DNA from 2 places in the Rhizobium sp. X9 genome. Region 1 is predicted to be linked to the other one. Evidence: riboswitches for the same ligand, from Rfam matches in the RefSeq annotation. Region 1 holds a riboswitch; the other holds the start of a gene.
What was found. A riboswitch is a leader RNA that binds a small molecule or an ion and turns the genes downstream of it on or off. The one in region 1 is predicted to bind cobalamin.

Region 1 (5,728 bases):
GACCTCACAACTGGAGGAATTCAACATGCAGGCCAAACTACCCAGCCCGATCGACGTACATGTGGGCGCACAAATCAGAATGCGCCGCAAGTCGCTCGGCATGAGTCAGAGTGCGCTGGCAGGCCGGTTGGGAATTACTTTCCAGCAGGTCCAGAAGTACGAAAAAGGCGCCAATCGCGTGGGCGCGTCGCGTCTGCAGGCCATTGCGTCCGTTCTCGGCGTCGATGTCAGCTCCCTGTTCGCCAATGCAACGCCCGATGGCGGCGCCGGCAATCCGGCCCTTGGCACGATCAATGCCATGCAGACATTCGTCGCTTCGAACGAAGGCTTTTCGCTGAACCAGGCATTTGCCCGCATCAAGAGCACATCCGTGCGCAGAAGCATTGTTGCACTCGTCACATCGCTCGCTGCGACTGAAACAGCGGAAAATGCAGTGACGCCGGAAAACAAGAACGATGATTGACGCAGGTGTGACGCTCGCGTGACGCTCGATATGGTCGAAATTGAACAACGCGATATCCACGCGTTTTCATACTGTCGATTGTCGAGAGGGAAGCATGGCGGCGTCTACCACAGCAATACTTGAACAGGACAATGCAGACGAGATTCTGGCCCTTGGTAGGATGGTTTCCTATCTTTGCCAGCGTTCGAAATCCATGGAACTGGGCATGTCAACCTATTTCCTCGAAATGGCATTGTTGTCGCTGGCCCAGGATATCAACCAGCAAGGAATGCCGCTGGCAGGCGCAGAACTGAACGGCAGCGGCTTCGCATCGTCCGATCTGCATTGAGCGCTTCCGCGTCCGAAATGGCGTAAATCCGCGAAATCGAGCGTTTATATCGACCTCTAGTCGCAAACGCTCGGGATCGCTTCCGTTTGCCGGTCCGGCCGGCTCCATCCTGCCGGACAAAAGCATCCCTACACCCCTTCCCAATTTTCTTCGCGCAAGCGATGAGCGAGGCCCGGTTTGCCGGGCCTCGCTTCATATCAGACCACGGCCCGGCGAAGCTCGGCGGCCGCAGCCACCATATTGACGAGCGCCGGCCTCACCTCTTCCCATTTGCGGGTTTTCAGGCCGCAATCGGGGTTGATCCAGAGCTGCCGGTCGTCAAGCCGCTTCCGCGCCAGCGCCAGAAGATCGACCATCTCTCCCACTGCCGGCACACGCGGCGAATGGATGTCGTACACGCCGGGGCCGATCTGGCTCGGATATTTGTAGGTTCGGAAGGCATCCAGCAATTCCATCTTCGAACGCGAGGTCTCGATGGAGATCACGTCCGCATCCATGGCCGCGATCGCATCGATGATCTGGTTGAATTCCGAATAGCACATATGGGTGTGAACCTGTGTCCGGTCCTCCACGCCGCTTGAGCAAATGCGGAAGGATTCAACCGCCCAGCCGAGATAGTCCTGCCAGTCGCGATGTCGAAGCGGCAGGCCCTCACGCAACGCTGCCTCGTCAATCTGGATCATCTTCGCCCCGGCTGCCTCGAGATCGTTGACCTCGTCGCGGATGGCAAGCGCGATCTGGCGGCACGTCAGGCTTCTGGCGATATCGTCGCGAACGAAGGACCAGTTGAGGATCGTCACCGGCCCGGTCAGCATGCCCTTGACAGGTTTTTCGGTCAGGGACTGGGAATATTCCCACCAGCGCACCGTCATCGGTTTCGGACGCGACACATCACCGAAAATGATCGGTGGGCGAACGTATCGCGAGCCGTAGCTCTGCACCCACGCGTGCTGCATGAAGGCGAAGCCGGATAGTTGTTCCCCGAAATATTGCACCATGTCGTTGCGCTCGAACTCGCCATGAACGAGCACGTCGAGGCCGATTTCCTCCTGCCAGCGGATGGTCGCTTCCGTTTCCTTCTGCAGGAAGCTTTCATATTGCGCGTCGGTCAGGGCGCCCTTTGAATGCGCGGAGCGGGCCTTTCGCACCTCGGGCGTCTGCGGGAAGGAGCCGATGGTGGTTGTCGGGAAAAGCGGCAGCGCAATGGCCTGCGACTGCACCTTCTGCCGCTCGGCAAAAGCGCTCGTCCGCTTCCTGTCGGCTTCGCCAATCGTTGCGATACGGCTCCGCACGGCCACATCAGTCACCTTTGGCGATGATGCACGTTCGGCAATCACCTTGGTGGCGGCTTCCAGCTCCGCAGTCACAGTTGCCTTGCCCTCACCGAACGCCCTGCCGAGCGTGGCAAGCTCACCGAGCTTCTGGGTGGCGAAGGAAAGCCAGCTTTTCAGATCAGCATCAAGACCTGTTTCCAGTTCGAGGTCAACAGGGACATGCAAGAGCGAGCAGGAAGGCGCGATTTGAAACGACGCCGCGCCCCGCGTGGCAATTGCGGCTTCCAGCTTGCCGATGATCGCGGCGAGATCGGCACGCCAGATGTTGCGGCCGTCGATGACGCCGAGAGACAGGACGCTCTCTGCGGGCAATGCTTTCAGCACCGGCTCAAGTTCACCGGGCGCACGCACGAGATCAATATGAAGACCCGCGACCGGAAGTGCGGTGACAGCCTCCAGATTATCCTCAAGACCGCCGAAATAGGTCGCGACGAGGATTTTCAGATCCGGCGCGGCTTTCGACAAAGCCTGATAGGAAACAGTCAGCGCATGACGCTCACCCTCGGAAAGGTCCAGGGCGGCAACCGGTTCATCAACCTGCACCCAGTCCGCACCGGCCGCATGCAGGCGGAGCAGCAGTTCTTCATAGACCGGCAGCAGTCTGGCCAGCAGATCGAGCGGCTTGAAGGCCGCGCCACGCGCCTTGGCTAGCTTCAGGAAGGTGACCGGGCCGAGGATGACCGGACGCGTATGGATACCGAGCGCCTTTGCCTCAAGGAAATGATCGACCGGCTTTTGCGAGGTGAGCGCGAAATGCTGATCCTCGGAAACCTCCGGGACCATGTAATGATAATTGGTGTCGAACCATTTGGTCATTTCCAGCGCCGGAACGCCCTGACCGTGGTGCGCATGCCCTTCATGACCATGGCCGCAACCCGCATGGCCTTCGCTCTGGCTGCCGCGCGCCATGGCGAAATAGGTCGACAGCGATACTTCTCCGCCCGTCCATGCGTAAACGGAGGGAATGGCGCCCACCATCACGGCCGTATCGAGCACGTGATCATAGAGGGAAAAATCGTTGGACGGGATATGGGTAATCCCTTTTTGCTGCTGAAGCGCCCAGTTTTCGGCGCGCAGTTTAGCGGCGGTTTCAAGAAGTTCCGGCTCGGAAATCTTTCCCGACCAGAAGCCTTCAAGCGCGAACTTCAATTCGCGGTGGCGGCCGATCCTCGGGAAACCGAGCGATGCGACTGGAATGGTCTTGTTTGACATTGTCATACCCCATTTGGTTGTGGGGGCATGGGTAAAGCGGACGCGTGCGGGCCCAGCCGTTGCCGGGCCAACGAGCAACCACCGGGACACCCCGCCCGTGGACGTTATTTTGTCCTGGCAGGTCTCCTGGCTTACGGGTCGTCGCCTTTGCCCGTCTTCCCGGGGCTTTCACCCCAGTGACGTTGATGGACAAAGGCTCGCCGCTTACAGTTGCGGGGGCAGCTCCGGTCTTGCCAATTAATGGCGCACCGGATTCCCTCTTAGCTCCGGGATTGAAACAATCAGGCCCGGAGAACCATGACACCCGCATTTCTCACCACGGGCATCATGATGTCAATAGACATAAAGAAATCTTTATATCTTTATTTCATTGAGGACGACTACTCAGGAGACGACCGCACCCGGTCCCGGCACGGCACCTGGCGGCACCTTACCCAGAATGATCATGCCGAGAACCTCGTCCTTCGTCACATCCTCAGTGCGGGCATGGCCGACCACCTTGCCGTTTTTCATCACGAAGACCCGGTCCGCCAGATCGAAGACGTCGTGGATATCGTGGCTGATGAGGAAGATGCCGATGCCCTGCCGTTTCAGTTCCTTGACGAGATCGCCGACCTGCGCCGTTTCCTGCGGCCCGAGTGCTGCCGTCGGCTCGTCCATGATGAGGATGCGGGCATCGAACAGAATGGCGCGGGCGATGGCGACGGATTGGCGTTGACCGCCGGACAGCGCCTTCACCGGCTCCTTGAACCGCCGGAAATTGGGGTTGAGACGCCCCATGACCTCGCGGGCCGAGGCTTCCATGGCGACATCATCAAGCGTGCCCCATTTTGTCTTCAGCTCACGGCCGAGATAGAGATTGGCCGCCGCATCGACGTTATCCGCCACAGCCAGCGTCTGATAGATGGTCTCGATGCCGTATTTCTTGGCGTCGCGGGGATTGCGGATATCCGCATCCTCACCGTTGATGAGGATATCGCCGCCGTCACGCCGATATGCACCGGAGAGGATTTTGATGAGCGTCGATTTTCCCGCGCCATTGTGGCCGAGAAGAGCGACCACCTCGCCGGGGAAAAGATCGACAGAGGCGTTTTCCACCGCGTGGATGCCGCCGAAGGAAATGGAAATATTGCGCATTTCCACGAGGGGCGTGACTTGGTCCGTCATTGGGGTTCTCCTCGGTTCTTACTTGGCGCGGGCGCGGTAAATGGTGTCGAGCCAGACGGCGACGACCAGAACCACACCGACGACGATGCGCTGGAAGGGCGTATCGATCCCCACGAGCACCATGCCGGATTGCAGCGATTGCATGACGAGCGCGCCGAGCATCGCGCCCGCAATGGTTCCCACACCACCGGCAAGCGAGGTGCCGCCGATGACGGCCGCCGCAATCGTATAGAGCTCGTCCAGTTCGCCCTGCGCATTGGTGGCCGCGTTGAGGCGGGCAGTCGAGATTGCCGCGGCAATGGCGCACAGAACGCCCATCAGCGTGAATATCTTCACCGTGACCCAGCGGGTCTTGATACCGGCGAGTTCCGCCGCTTCAGGGTTGCCGCCGATGGCGAAGACATAACGTCCGAATCGCAGTCGTGTGGCAATGAAGGTCATCACCGCCCCGACGGCGAGTGCCATCAGAACCGGAATGGCGATGCCGTGCGAAATGAACAGCCCGCCTTCCGGCCAGGCGATGCCATTGGCGTCGGCATAGTTGCGGGCGATGTTGATCGGCCAGGGATAGCTGTTGACCACAGCCACAAAACCGACAACGACGAGGCAGCCGAGCGCCACCAGAAAATATTCCGCCCAGACCGGCCGCAGCGGAAAACCGAAACGGCGGCGCTGGTGGCGGGAATTCAAAATGGCGGCAACGATGGCGACGCAGGCGACAATGGCGGCGATCCAGCTCCATGTCGCGCCGATCGAGCCGCTGGTGCCGCCGCCCATCAGGCGGAAGGTGGAATCCATCGGCGCCACGGTACGGCCGCTGGTGATGAACCAGGTGCCGCCGCGCCAGACGAGCAGGCCGCCGAGCGTGACGATGAACGACGGCACGTTCAGGAAAGCGATGATCGAGCCCTGCAGCATGCCGATGGCGCCGCCGACGAGGATGCCGACCAAGAGCGTGACAATCCATGTCGCCCAATGTTCGAAGCCAAGGATTTGCGGCAGGATTTCCGCCTGCATGACACCCATGATCATGCCGGAAAAACCGAGGATCGACCCGACCGAGAGATCAATATTGCGGGTGACGATGACAAGCACCATGCCGGTTGCCATCACCGCCACGGAAGCGGTCTGCACGGAGAGGTTCCAGAGGTTTCTCGGCGTCAGGAACAGCCCGCCCGAAAGAATGTGGAAACCGATCCAGATCAGAAGAAGCGCGCCGACCAT
Region 2 (5,728 bases), on a different replicon from region 1:
GGGGAGAAGAAACAAGTGGCATGTGCTCGGTCCACAGTGGGGCTTCGTGTTTAAACAGACGGCGCGGAGAAAACCCCGCGCCGCTCACTCACCTTAAATGACCTGCCCCACATCGATGCGGTTGCCATCAGGGTCTTCGAAAACGAAGGCACGCAGGCCATAATCCTTGTCCTGCAGGCCCTTGATGATGCGCAGCCCATGGCTTTTGCAAATCTCATGCAGCGTATCGACATCGCTGACCATCATATGCGCCACATTGAAGGGCGCTGCCTTATGGGTGGGCTGCAATGTCAGGTGCAGCTCGGCATTGCCCTGTTTCAGGATCATGAAACCGACGGGATTGCCGTTTTCGAAGGTCTTTTCGAAACCCAGCACGCCGACATAAAAATCACGGGCTTTTTCGATATTCTTGACAGGAAGCATTGCGGCGATCCGGCCGAACCGGATGCCGTGATCGGCGATGGTATTCATCGCGGAACCTCGGATCTGGGAGAAACGGGAAGCGGTGCGGGCGGTGCCGGAGCGCTGGCGTTTTTTCCTATTTGAATTTGCAGGACGGTGCCTGCGGCCCTAGGATCATAATCACGGTGGTGGCGGATGCAAATGGAATATCTGCGTCGCGCCGTCCCGATCCAGACTATCGACAGGCCCGGGAGGCAGCATGCGCAGTTCCATCGAAATCTTCAACATCCGCACCCGGCAGATGCGGGTGGTGTGGCAGACATCCGAGCTGTTCGAGGCGCCGAACTGGTCGCCGGACGGCAGATATCTGCTGTTGAACGCCGAAGGGCTGCTCTATCGCCTGTCTCTTGCCGGTGATGCTGCGCCGGAGAAAGTCGATACCGGCTTTGCCACGCTCTGCAACAACGACCACGGCATTTCGCCTGATGGTTCGCTCTATGCCATTTCAGACAAGGTGGAATTCGGCAAGAGCGCCATCTACCTTTTGCCATCGACGGGCGGCACGCCGCGGCTGATGACAAGGAACCTTCCGTCCTATTGGCACGGCTGGTCGCCGGATGGGAAAAGCTTTGCTTATTGCGGCATTCGCGATCAGGTTTTCGACATCTATGCCATGGATATAGCCAGCGGTGTTGAAACGCGCCTTACCCATGGTGAGGGCCGTAATGACGGGCCGGATTATTCGCCGGATGGCGGGTGGATCTATTTCAATTCCAGCCGCACCGGGTTGATGCAGATCTGGCGCGTGCGGGTGGATGGCTCCAGCGTCGAGCGCATCACTGACAGCGCTTATGGCGACTGGTTCCCGCACCCGTCCCCCAGGGGTGACAAGGTGGTCTTCGTCTCCTACGACGCCGATGTCTTCGACCACCCGCGCGATCTTGATGTGCGCGTGCGGCTGATGGACATGGATGGCGGCAATGTGGAGACGCTGTTCGAGCTGTTTGGCGGGCAGGGAACGATGAATTCACCCAATTGGTCACCGGATGGGGATGAGTTTGCGTATGTGCGTTATTTCCCCGTGGAGTGATGCGGTAAAGGAGGACCCGTCATTCCGGCCTTGAGCCGGAATCCAGTAGACGCGCGTCTGCGCGGTGAAAAGACTCGTCTCAGCCCAAGGACTTGGGCTGGCTGGATTCCGGCTCAAGGCCGGAATGACGGAGGTGTAGGGGGCTCGCCATGGTCACATTGCCGCATCGCTCTGCAATATGCTTGTATTCGCAAGCTTTCTTGCCCATAGGTTCTTGCGTCAGGTGCCCGCAATTTGCGGCGGGAGAATCGGGAATCCGGTGCGAAACCGGAACGTGCCCAGCGCTGTGAGGCGGATGCCCTTTTTCTGATGCCACTGAAGCAATTCGGGAAGGCGAAAGCGGGCGGATGAAGCCGAGTCAGAAGACCGGCCTGACAGGATAGACTGGCTGCGTGGACGGCGGCAGGTTGTTGAAGGGCGTGTCGTGCGTTTGGAAACCGGAGCCGGTTTTTATGGCGGCGCGCCAGCATTGTTGGGGATAGACGATGCCGACCGATCCGCTCGCGACCAGTTCACTCGATGCCAATGCGTCCGATCATGCGCTTTCGCCCGCTCGCCCGTTTTCGGAGGAGGAGCGCGAGGCGATCTACCGCGTCATTGAAACCCGCCGCGATGTGCGCGACCAGTTCCTGCCCGATCCGCTGCCGGATGATGTGGTGGAGCGTTTGCTGAAGGCGGCGCATTCCGCCCCCTCGGTCGGCTTCATGCAGCCGTGGAATTTCACGCTTGTGACCGACGGCGCGGTCAGACAGGCGGCCTGGGTGGCGTTCCGCCGCGCCAATGAGGAGGCGGCGGCGATGTTTGAAGGCGAGCAGCAGGCGCTTTATAGCAGCCTGAAGCTCGAGGGCATCCGCAAGGCGCCGCTCAGCATCTGTGTCACTTGCGATCCGACGCGTGGCGGCAAGGTGGTGCTGGGCCGCACCCACAATCCGCGCACGGATGTCTATTCGACCGTCTGCGCCATCCAGAACCTCTGGCTGGCGGCCCGCGCCGAAGGCATCGGCGTCGGCTGGGTCAGCATTTTCCACGACAGCGACATTCGCGCCATTCTGGAAATCCCCGACCATATCGAAATCGTCGCCTGGCTCTGCCTCGGCCGCGTCGATGAGCTTTACACCGAACCGGAACTGGCGGTGAAGGGCTGGCGTCAGCGCGTGCCGCTGGAGGAACTGGTGTTTCGCAACCGGTGGGGCGGGCGGTAGAGGGAGGCTGGGGCTCGCTTGTGAGAGGCAAAGCGTTGCCGCCTGTTTCTTCTCCCCGTCGGGGAGAAGAAACAAGCTGCACGCGCTCGCTCCATAACTGACCGCCCTAAGGGGGAGGCCCCACAGCACGCTATTGCTGCGGCTGTATACCCTTCAGCGCGGGGTTCTTCAGGTCGATCCGCCCAGTTTGATCGGGCAGGAATTTCGGGCCGATGACGCGGACCTTGCTGTCGTTCGGGTCGTAGTCGCGTTCAGGAACCGGTTGCTCCGGCGGCTTTGCGGCCTGCTGCTGCTCTGCGGGTTTCTGAGCCTTGTCGCCTTGCGGTGATGGGATGGTGGTGATGCCGGAATAGGGTTTTTCGGCTTCCGGCCGGGCTGCCTCTTCCTGCTTCTGCATCTCGTCGTGATAGGCGGCCATGTTGCAGGCGCAGCCCGGTGCCTTTGCCGAGGCATTTTTATAGGCAAAGGCGGTTGGCAGGTCCTTGTAGGGTTTTCCGGTTTCGGCAGACACCATGTCGGCGGTTTCCTGATCCGTCATGGAGTGGAAATAAAGCTCCGTCTCTGTTCCCGGACACATTTTCTGGCATTGCTCCGCCTGGGCGCGAAAATCAAGCGGCGAGGCATTGGCGGCAATGGGGAAAAACGAGCCGTCGCAGGTGCGCACGCAGAGGGTTCTAAGCCCACCTTCCCCGGCGGAGCCGGGATAGGGCGAAAGCCCGGCCTGTCCCGGCTGATTTTCCTGCTGGCGAAAGGCATCGGGGTAGCGGGTGACATCGGGAGCCGGCGGCAGCTGTGCTTCCGTTTCAGGGAGGGGGCTGCAGCCATTGGCGTCGAGCGCGGCGAGAATGCGCTGGCGTCTGATGTCGCCGTCGTCGCTGCGCTGCGCTGCCATGGCATCGTCACGGTCGCGGATGATGGCGTCGCGCTCGCTCTGCGCATCGACCAGGGCATCGCCGATCTCGGCGCAGAGCCCGGCATTGGGGCTGCCATAAATGATGACGCTGCCTGACGAGCAGCCGTAACGGCGCAGATCGTTCTTGATCCTGCGGATTTCTATGTTCTGGCGGGTGAGCGCATTGGCATAGCGGCGCACCTCGGCCGTGTTGCCGATGACGCGCGGCGGCTCGCGCAATTGCGCGTAGAGAGTGTCACAGACCTGATCCGCAAAAGCGGCGGCCGGAGCGATGAAGACGAGGGGAAGCAGGAGGCCGATGATGCGGCTTTGGCGCCGGGTCAATTGTTCGATCCGTTCGATGTCCCCGGCCGGTGGCAGGGGCGTTATACTTCACGAAATCCGTGTTTCAGGAAGATAACATAAGCTGTTGCCGCAATGCGGCAACAGCCTGTTCAAAATTGCGTTAATGCGGCCTCTATCACACCGAAGGGTGCGAGGCCTGCACGACGGCAAAGGCCGCCATGTTGACCACGCCGCGCGAGGTGACGCTGGGCGACAGGATATGGGCGGGCAGGGCCGTGCCGAGCAGGATCGGGCCGACATGCAGGCCTTCCGTCAGGGTGCGGGTGACGCCAAGCGTGATGTTGGCGGCATCGAGGTTCGGGAAGACCAAGAGGTTCGCCTCGCCGGTCAGCACGCTGTTGGGCATGGCGCGCTTGCGCAGCGCTTCCGAAAGCGCCGAGCCGCCCTGCATTTCGCCATCGACTTCCAGTTCCGGTGCGGCTTCCTGCACGATCTTCAGGGCGCGGCGCATCTTGCGGGCGCTTTCGGAATCGCGCGAGCCGAAATTGGAATGGCTCGCGAGGGCAATCTTCGGCGTGATGCCGAAGCGGCGGATTTCCTTGGCCGCGAGAATGGCCATTTCAGCCACTTCCTCTGACGTCGGGTCGTAATTGACGAAAGTGTCGGTAAGGAACAGCGCGCCCTGCTGGGTGATGAGCAGGCTGAGGCCCGCAAACGAGCGCACGCCTTCCTGCTTGCCGATGATCTGGTTCACGTCGCGAAGATGTCGGTCGTAGCGGCCTTCGAGGCCGCAGATCAGTGCATCCGCTTCATCGCGCTTGACCGCAAGCGCGCCGATCACCGTTGAGTTGGTACGCACGATGGTACGGGCCGCTTCCGGGTTGATGCCGGCGCGACCGACGAGGGCGAAATAATCATCGACATAGTCGCGATAGCGCGGATCGTCTTCCGGATTGACCACGGCGAAATCCGCATGCGGGCGGATGCGCAGGCCGAAGCGCTTCAGGCGCGTTTCGATGATCTGCGGACGGCCGATGAGGATCGGAATGCCGGTGCCTTCTTCCAGCAGCACCTGGGCGGCGCGCAGCACGCGCTCGTCTTCGCCTTCGGCAAAGATGATGCGCTTCTTTTCGGCGGCCTTGGCAGCGTTGAAGACCGGCTTCATGATGAAGCCGGAGCGCCAGACGAAACGGTTCAGCTGGTCGAGATAGGCTTCGAAATCGGTGATCGGCCGGGCGGCGACGCCGCTTGCCGCAGCCGCGCGGGCAACCGCCGGGGCGATGCGCAGGATGAGGCGCGGATCGAAAGGCGACGGGATGAGGTAGTTCGGGCCGAAAATCGGCGTTTCACCGCTATAGGCTTTTGCCGCGACTTCGGAAACTTCCTCACGGGCAAGCTCGGCGATGGCCTGCACGGCGGCCATCTTCATTTCCTCGTTGATCGTGGTTGCGCCGCAATCCAGCGCGCCGCGGAAGATATAGGGGAAGCAGAGAACGTTGTTGACCTGGTTCGGGAAATCCGAACGGCCGGTGCAGATCATCGCATCCGGCCGGGCCGCACGCGCCGCCTCCGGCATGATTTCCGGGTTGGGGTTGGCAAGCGCGAGGATCAGCGGGTTTTCCGCCATGCGCTCCAGCAGTTCCGGCTTCAGGACGCCGGCGGCGGAAAGGCCGAGGAAGACATCGGCGCCATCGATCGTTTCGGAAAGGACGCGCTTGTCGGTCTTCTGGGCGTAAACTTCCTTCCACTCGTCCATCAGCGTGTTGCGGCCGTCATAAACGAGGCCTTCAATGTCGTGGACCCAGATGTTTTCTTTCTTCGCGCCCATGGCGACGA

Region 2: another riboswitch for cobalamin. It lies ahead of bluB (5,6-dimethylbenzimidazole synthase); the one in region 1 lies ahead of metE (5-methyltetrahydropteroyltriglutamate--homocysteine S-methyltransferase).

What each region holds. Positions count from the first base shown of each region.
Region 1 covers NZ_CP071312.1:761,049-766,776, forward strand. The annotation lists gene JZY08_RS18415 (helix-turn-helix domain-containing protein) at 26-463, shown strand; gene JZY08_RS18420 (hypothetical protein) at 558-791, shown strand; gene metE (5-methyltetrahydropteroyltriglutamate--homocysteine S-methyltransferase) at 989-3,337, opposite strand; cobalamin riboswitch at 3,436-3,652, opposite strand; gene JZY08_RS18430 (ATP-binding cassette domain-containing protein) at 3,722-4,504, opposite strand; gene JZY08_RS18435 (sugar ABC transporter permease) at 4,523-5,728, opposite strand, start outside.
Region 2 covers NZ_CP071311.1:1,462,766-1,468,493, reverse strand. The annotation lists gene JZY08_RS07220 (glyoxalase superfamily protein) at 94-471, opposite strand; gene JZY08_RS07215 (TolB family protein) at 662-1,492, shown strand; cobalamin riboswitch at 1,697-1,882, shown strand; gene bluB (5,6-dimethylbenzimidazole synthase) at 1,978-2,694, shown strand; gene JZY08_RS07205 (DUF2865 domain-containing protein) at 2,825-3,931, opposite strand; gene JZY08_RS07200 (NADP-dependent malic enzyme) at 4,068-5,728, opposite strand, start outside.